Regions from separate parts of the Chryseomicrobium palamuruense genome, predicted to be linked through region 3. Evidence: riboswitches for the same ligand, from Rfam matches in the RefSeq annotation. Region 3 holds a riboswitch; each other region holds the start of a gene.
What was found. A riboswitch is a leader RNA that binds a small molecule or an ion and turns the genes downstream of it on or off. The one in region 3 is predicted to bind S-adenosylmethionine.

Region 1 (2,264 bases), on a different contig from region 3:
GTACGTACTTTTACCAGTTGATCGTAAATCTCGTCAAATTTGTCAGCATGCTCTGCGAAGAAGCCAAATGATGCCTCTTTCGCTTTTTTACGTGTCTCACGATCTGTGGACTCTGCATAAGGACCGAGTTGAGCAAGCGTTAGCGTTTCTCCGTTGAATTCAACTTGTGCAGATGCGACAAGCTTCGAGTAGTCCGATGCCAATTTGTTTTCTTTTTGGAGAAGTGGCATGATTTCAGGTGAGAATGATTTGATTTGGAATTCGGCAAGGTCAAACAATTGTTGCCCCCAACGTGCTTCTAAATCACTACGGAATGGTGATTCGATCAACGCTTTGTAGTAGTCTGTCACGATTTCTTCCATCTCTGGAGAGATCTCATCGAAGTAATCGCGCTCCGATTGGTAGAAGTCATCATTCGTATCAATCGATGCACGAATATATACAAGGTTAGCCATCGTTGAGAAATCAGCACGCAGCTTATTTAACGTCTTAATTGCTTCATTTTGTTCATCAAACGACTTCGCGCCTTTAAAGGCTTCTAGTGCGGTTTTTGCTTGTTCTTTTAGAGAAGACATATCTGGACGTTCATATGTATACTCTTCAAATTTCGTTGTCATACAGTATTCCTCCTTCATTTCTTCAGTTACCGAAGGTCTCAACGTCTATTGTTTCTTACTTTCCATGCTTTGGCAAGCGTTTTCGGCAGAAAAAACAGAAAATTAAAAATCGTAGTAATCGTTGAAATGACTGGATTGGGCACACTTTCATGTAGTTGAGATGTGCAGTTAGTATGAAATTGGGAGTTGACAAACAAAATAAAGGTATCCTATACTACGATTCAACAGACAGACGTATATTATACTCTTATCCAGAGTGGCGGAGGGACTAGGCCCTGCGAAGCCCGGCAACCAACAAGCATTTGCTTGGAAAGGTGCTAATTCCTACAGATTCAATTGTGATCTGGAAGATAAGAGGAGGACAAGCGTAGGCCCCTCTTCTTAACTGAAGAGGGGCTTTTGCATTGTCACTTCCTCTCTGGATGTCTGATCTGACACATTAAAGGAGGAAGAACAATGACCAATTTACGCCCAGAAACGATTTTACTTCACGGAGGACAACAGCCAGATCCAGTGACCGGTTCACGTGCAGTGCCGATCCACAAGACGACATCCTTTGTGTTCCAAAATACGGAGCATGCCCAAAACCTATTTGGCTTAAAAGAAGCGGGGAACATCTATACGCGCATTGGTAATCCGACAGTAGACGTATTTGAGCAGCGTGTCGCTCAACTAGAAGAAGGAACAGCAGCAGTTGCCTTATCTTCCGGCATGTCGGCGATTGCTTTTTCCATTCTGAACATTGCGGGGGCAGGAGACGAAATTGTAGCGGCTTCTAATCTTTACGGCGGAACGTATAATCTATTCGCTCATACGCTTCCTCGCTACGGGATTACAGTGAAGTTTGTCGATGTGACGAACCCGGAAAACTTCCGTGCAGCAGTGACACCAAATACGAAAGCCTTCTTTGCCGAGACGATTGGAAACCCAAGTCTACATGTCCTCGATATCGAAGCAGTAGCGTCTGTTGCTAATGAAATTGGCGTACCTCTTCTCATAGATAATACGTTCGCAACACCGTACGGAACACAACCGATCAAGCATGGCGCCCACGTCGTGATTCATTCGGCAACGAAATGGATTGGTGGTCACGGGACGACCATTGGTGGTGTGGTTGTAGACGGAGGCAACTTTGACTGGAACAGTGATAAGTTTCCTGGTTTCACAGAACCAGACGTGACCTATAATGGCCTTCGTTACGGCATCGATGTGGCTCAAGTTGCATTTGCTATCAAGTTGCGCGTCCAGCTTCTTCGTGATTTTGGTCCAGCCCTTAGTCCGGAAGCGGCGTTCTCATTTCTACAAGGACTCGAGACGCTACACCTACGTGTACCAAAACATAATGAGAATGCGCAAGCTGTTGCCGAATACCTGAAGCAGCATGAAGATGTGGAATGGGTCAACTACCCAGGACTTGAAGACCACCCGTCGCATGAACTAGCACAAAAGTATTTATCACAGGGAGCAGGATCGATCTTAACGTTTGGAGTCAGAGGAGGCAAAGAAGCAGGTCGTCTCTTGATTGACTCGATTCCACTGTTCTCTCACGTGGCGAATGTAGGGGATGCGAAATCATTGATCATCCATCCAGCTTCAACCACACACCAACAGTTAGGAGAGGGAGAAGAACTGTTACGCTCAGGCGTT
Region 2 (2,264 bases), on a different contig from region 3:
GCAGCCTTCCACAAATGCCCACGCGTTCCCGTTCCTCTTCCGGAATATCGGCATGCGTTTGCGTGGTAGGGTACGTAATAAAACTCTCGACGCCCCCGAGACTCTCAGCAAATGCAATAAGTTTTAAACGTTCTAAAAAGACAGGCACCCAAGAGGCGTCGTTCAACCGAAAAGACAACATGCCGCCTTTGCCTGGATACAATACGGAATCAATCGCCGGATGCGCAGTAAGAAACGCAGCAAGCTCTCTCGCATTCTGTTGTTGACGCTCGATACGCAACCCAAGAGTCTTTAGGCTTCGCACGAGCAACCAACAGTCAAGCGGACTTGGTACAGCCCCAATCGAGTTTTGGATGACTGTGAATTGTTCGCCAAGCTCCGCACCTTTTGTGATGACTGCACCCGCTAGTACATCATTGTGTCCCCCGAGATATTTGGTGGCACTGTGGAGGACGATATCGGCTCCAAGTGTCAGTGGCTGCTGAAGGACTGGCGTATAAAAGGTATTGTCGACAATCACATAGAGGTCATGAGCTTTTGCAATATCCGAAATCGCCTTAATGTCGGTCTCTTTCATCAGCGGATTCGTTGGTGATTCAAGAAACACCGCGACGGTCTTCTCGGATATCACCGCTTTGACCTTTTCTACATCGGTCGTATCGACGTAGCAGAAGACAAGTCCTGTCCGGTCCTGGAGTTGGTGGAACAAGCGATAACTACCTCCGTATAAATCTTCCGAGACGATCAATTCATCTCCCGTGCGGAACAATTGAAGGACGGCATGCACAGCTGCCATTCCGGAACTGAAAGCAAACCCTTGGTCGCCTTTTTCTAGTGTAGCGAGTGCTTCTTCCAAAGCGGTTCGTGTCGGGTTGGCTGTCCGCGAATAATCATATCCTGTAGACTGCCCAATTCCCGGATGGATGTAAGCGGTCGATAGGTGGATCGGCAAGCTGACCGCACCCGTCGCGGGGTCTTTTCGATTTCCGGCTTGAGCCAATTTGGTTTCTAGTTGATAGGTCATATCATTTCCTCCTCGAGTGGGAGAGGGTATAGAAAAACGCCCTCTTATAAAATCATAAGAAGGCGTCTTGTTACTCTATCCCTCTTATCTTCCAGAGCTACCCGAGCTCTGCTGGAATTAGCACCATACTGTCATGCAGCTGGTTGCTGAGGTGTCGACGGGCCAGTCCCTCTACCTCTCGTGATAAGATGTTGCGTATGAAATTGCTCAGTGCATCAAAGCTTTTTATTACTTTAACGCACTGAAGGGAACGATGTCAACGACTGTTTTTGAGAATGTTGGTTGACATTGGTTTTTATTCTGTTTATAGTTAGGATAGCTACTTTGCATTACCGAGTAGTATTTCTTTTATTCAACTATCTTGCATTACAAACTAGCGAGGTGAATCAAGTGACTGTACGATCTCAGTTACTGAAGGGATTTCTTGATGGGTGCATCCTGGCAGTTATCGAGAAGCAGACGGTGTACGGCTATGAACTTTCCCGGAAGCTTCAATCTGCCGGTCTTCCAGATGTACCGGAAGGAACTATCTATCCTGTTCTCTTACGGCTTCAAAAGCAAGGATGGATCGTCAGTGAGATGCGTCCATCGGAATCAGGACCCAACCGGAAATATTATTCCATTACTCCAAGTGGTTTAGAAGCATTGACTCTCATTCGGAATGAATGGAAGCTGCTTTCTGTCCCACTTGAACATTTTTTGAAAGAGGAGGCGTAACTGTGGATACAAAAGAATTGATCAAACAGAACAACGAAAAACGCGAACTGCTTCATGAGCCGAATAAAGTATATTATGAGCAAGTTCTGATGTATATTCGGTCGAGATTGTCATTGTCAGAGCAGAAGACAGAAGAAATTCTGATGGATTTACTTGATCACATGCTTGAGGCACAGGCAAACGGAAAATCCGCCAAAGTCGTTTTTGGTGAGAATCCAAAAGCCTATGCGGATGACATCATCGAACAAATTCCGGACGAGGAAAAGCGCGATATGGTGAAGTTTTGGGGACGAATTGCGTTTCAGTTGACCGGCTACTATTTTATATGGCGTGGAATTGTCATGCTCATCCTTGCGCAGTTTACACCCGTCGATGATCGTCTTTACGTGATCCCGACCTTGATTCAAATGGCGTTAATTGCTGCGCTTGTCTATAGTGGAGTACGTTTAATTTTTGGTTGGATCAACAAAACGGCATTTGAAGAAGTAACAAAAAAAGGGCGGTTAAAAGAGGTTATTGTGGC
Region 3 (2,264 bases):
CGTGCCGTATACTTCCGGTACTAGGACAGCTGCAAACTCGCTATGCTTCCGCAGGGCCGCTGCTTCAATCGCTGCACGTTTTAATGTCAGCGGCCAACTTTCGCCCACCACTTTCGCGTAGGGAAGTGCCTGTTTGATGATAACCCCTTTATCGCTTTTCGAGTCACTTACACGAAAGACATAATTCAAATTGCCATCGCCGATTTCCTGGCATTTAAGAATCGCGCCTTCTGGGAAAAGTCTCGCCGCCAATTTGATGGCCGTTTCTTCCGTCAAAGGCTCATATGTTGAAATTGCTGATGTTGTCACAATCATCTTCCTCTCAAATCCAATAATAAAAACGCCTCTTTCCCGAAAGAAAGAGGCGTAGAATTAAGAGGTTCCATGCCTCTTATCTTTCAGAAATCAAATTTCTGATGGAATTAGCACCGTGCCTTGCGGGATGTTCATCCCGGCGCATAAAGCGCCCCTTCTCACGAAGGTATTACGGTCGGTTGCTGGGCGTCATCGGGCCATTGTCCCTCTGCCAGCTCTTGATAAGAGTACTAAAATTGTATGTGGTTGTTGTTCTGTTTTGAATCCTATCACGAGTCAGAATTGACTGTCAATAGGAATTATTTATTTTTTTGATATGAGTTTCGACATATGGAGGACCTTCATTAGCAAGCGACTTGACGTTTGTATTGGGCCCAACTCCTAAAAAATTTCTCATAATTATTTATTGACAGAATTCTTCATACATGGAATAATCAGAATTACTTTATTGTATCGACTAAACCGAATATCCAATTCTTATTTAGAGCAGGTGGAGGGACAAGCCCTACGAAGCCCGGCAACCGGTCCAGTGATGAACACGGTGCTAATTCTTGCAGCCAGAAATGAATGGCTGAGAAATAAGAAGTCGTTAATGCCCTTAACCTCTTCTTATTTGAAGAGGTTTTTTTATGTCTAGATTTTATTAAAGGAGTGTCACATCATGAGCAGACTGACAGCAAGCTACCAGGTATACGGAAAAGCGGGGTCTTTCGAAAAGAAAGCTGAAGGCATTGCGCTAGGACTCACGATCGGATCATGGACTGATTTACCGCTGCTTGAACAGGAACAATTGAAAAAGCATAAAGGTGAAGTGGTGTCAGTGGAGGAATCCCCAGAAGTTCCGCACCCCCTCAAGCCGGATGAAATAAAAGCACACATCACCGTTTCCTATCCAAGTGCGAATTTTTCAGCAGATTTTCCAGCGATCCTGACCACCGTGTTCGGTAAGTTGTCTCTCGACGGTGAAGTAAAATTGCTGGACCTCGACTTTGAAGAAGATCTACTGAAACAGTTTCCGGGACCGCGTTTCGGTATTGATGGTATCCGCGGATTGCTGAATGTCCACGGCCGGCCACTCGTGATGAGCATCTTCAAAGGTGTCATTGGCCGCGACCTCAATTATTTAACAGCACAATTAAGACAGCAAGCACTAGGTGGCGTCGATCTCGTCAAGGACGACGAAATTCTGTTCGACAATCCGTTGACTCCTTTTGAACAACGCATTACCGCGGCAAAAGCAGTATTACAAGAGGTCTATGCTGAAACCGGCCATCGCACACTCTACGCAGTCAACCTGTCGGGCCGCACGTCGCAGCTTCGGGACAAAGCGCGTAGGGCACGTGAACTCGGCGCCGATGCTTTACTATTCAATGTTCATGCGTATGGACTTGATGTGCTACAAGAATTAGCGGAAGACAATGACATTGGGTTGCCTCTCATGGCCCATCCCGCCTTCAGCGGGGCATTCACTTCTTCCCCATTCTACGGTGTCGCAGCTCCGCTGGCTCTTGGCAAGCTGACGCGTTACGCCGGCGCTGACTTTTCGCTCTTCCCCTCTCCCTACGGCAGTGTTGCCATGGAGAAGACAGCGGCTTTGGCACTCGGCGAGCAATTAACGAATGAAAGTCTATTGAAACAGGCGTTTCCAGTACCATCCGCCGGTATCCATCCTGGACTCGTGCCACTTCTCGTCAACGATTTCGGAATCGATAGCATTATCAACGCCGGCGGAGGAGTCCACGGACATCCGGACGGCGCAGCGGGGGGAGGTAAAGCATTCCGTCAGGCTGTTGATGCAGTCCTGAAGAATCAAACTCTTGAAAACGCCAGCGAACAACAACCAGAATTAAAAACAGCATTGGAATTATGGGGGTAAATAATGAAGCAACCAGTCATCTTTTGTGATTTTGACGGTACCATCACGACAAACGATAACATAATCGCAATCA

Region 1: linked by a shared signal. The riboswitch ahead of ACFO0S_RS01530 (O-acetylhomoserine aminocarboxypropyltransferase/cysteine synthase family protein) and the one ahead of mtnW (2,3-diketo-5-methylthiopentyl-1-phosphate enolase) in region 3 are both predicted to bind S-adenosylmethionine.
Region 2: linked by a shared signal. The riboswitch ahead of ACFO0S_RS02540 (aminotransferase class I/II-fold pyridoxal phosphate-dependent enzyme) and the one ahead of mtnW (2,3-diketo-5-methylthiopentyl-1-phosphate enolase) in region 3 are both predicted to bind S-adenosylmethionine.

The regions. Positions count from the first base shown of each region.
Region 1 covers NZ_JBHSEF010000009.1:34,098-36,361, forward strand. The annotation lists gene ACFO0S_RS01525 (M3 family oligoendopeptidase) at 1-617, opposite strand, end outside; SAM riboswitch class I at 862-974, shown strand; gene ACFO0S_RS01530 (O-acetylhomoserine aminocarboxypropyltransferase/cysteine synthase family protein) at 1,074-2,264, shown strand, end outside.
Region 2 covers NZ_JBHSEF010000009.1:208,085-210,348, reverse strand. The annotation lists gene ACFO0S_RS02540 (aminotransferase class I/II-fold pyridoxal phosphate-dependent enzyme) at 1-1,024, opposite strand, end outside; SAM riboswitch class I at 1,106-1,214, opposite strand; gene ACFO0S_RS02535 (PadR family transcriptional regulator) at 1,415-1,741, shown strand; gene ACFO0S_RS02530 (DUF1129 family protein) at 1,744-2,264, shown strand, end outside.
Region 3 covers NZ_JBHSEF010000024.1:68,754-71,017, forward strand. The annotation lists gene mtnK (S-methyl-5-thioribose kinase) at 1-309, opposite strand, end outside; SAM riboswitch class I at 389-543, opposite strand; SAM riboswitch class I at 790-900, shown strand; gene mtnW (2,3-diketo-5-methylthiopentyl-1-phosphate enolase) at 977-2,191, shown strand; gene ACFO0S_RS11825 (2-hydroxy-3-keto-5-methylthiopentenyl-1-phosphate phosphatase) at 2,195-2,264, shown strand, end outside.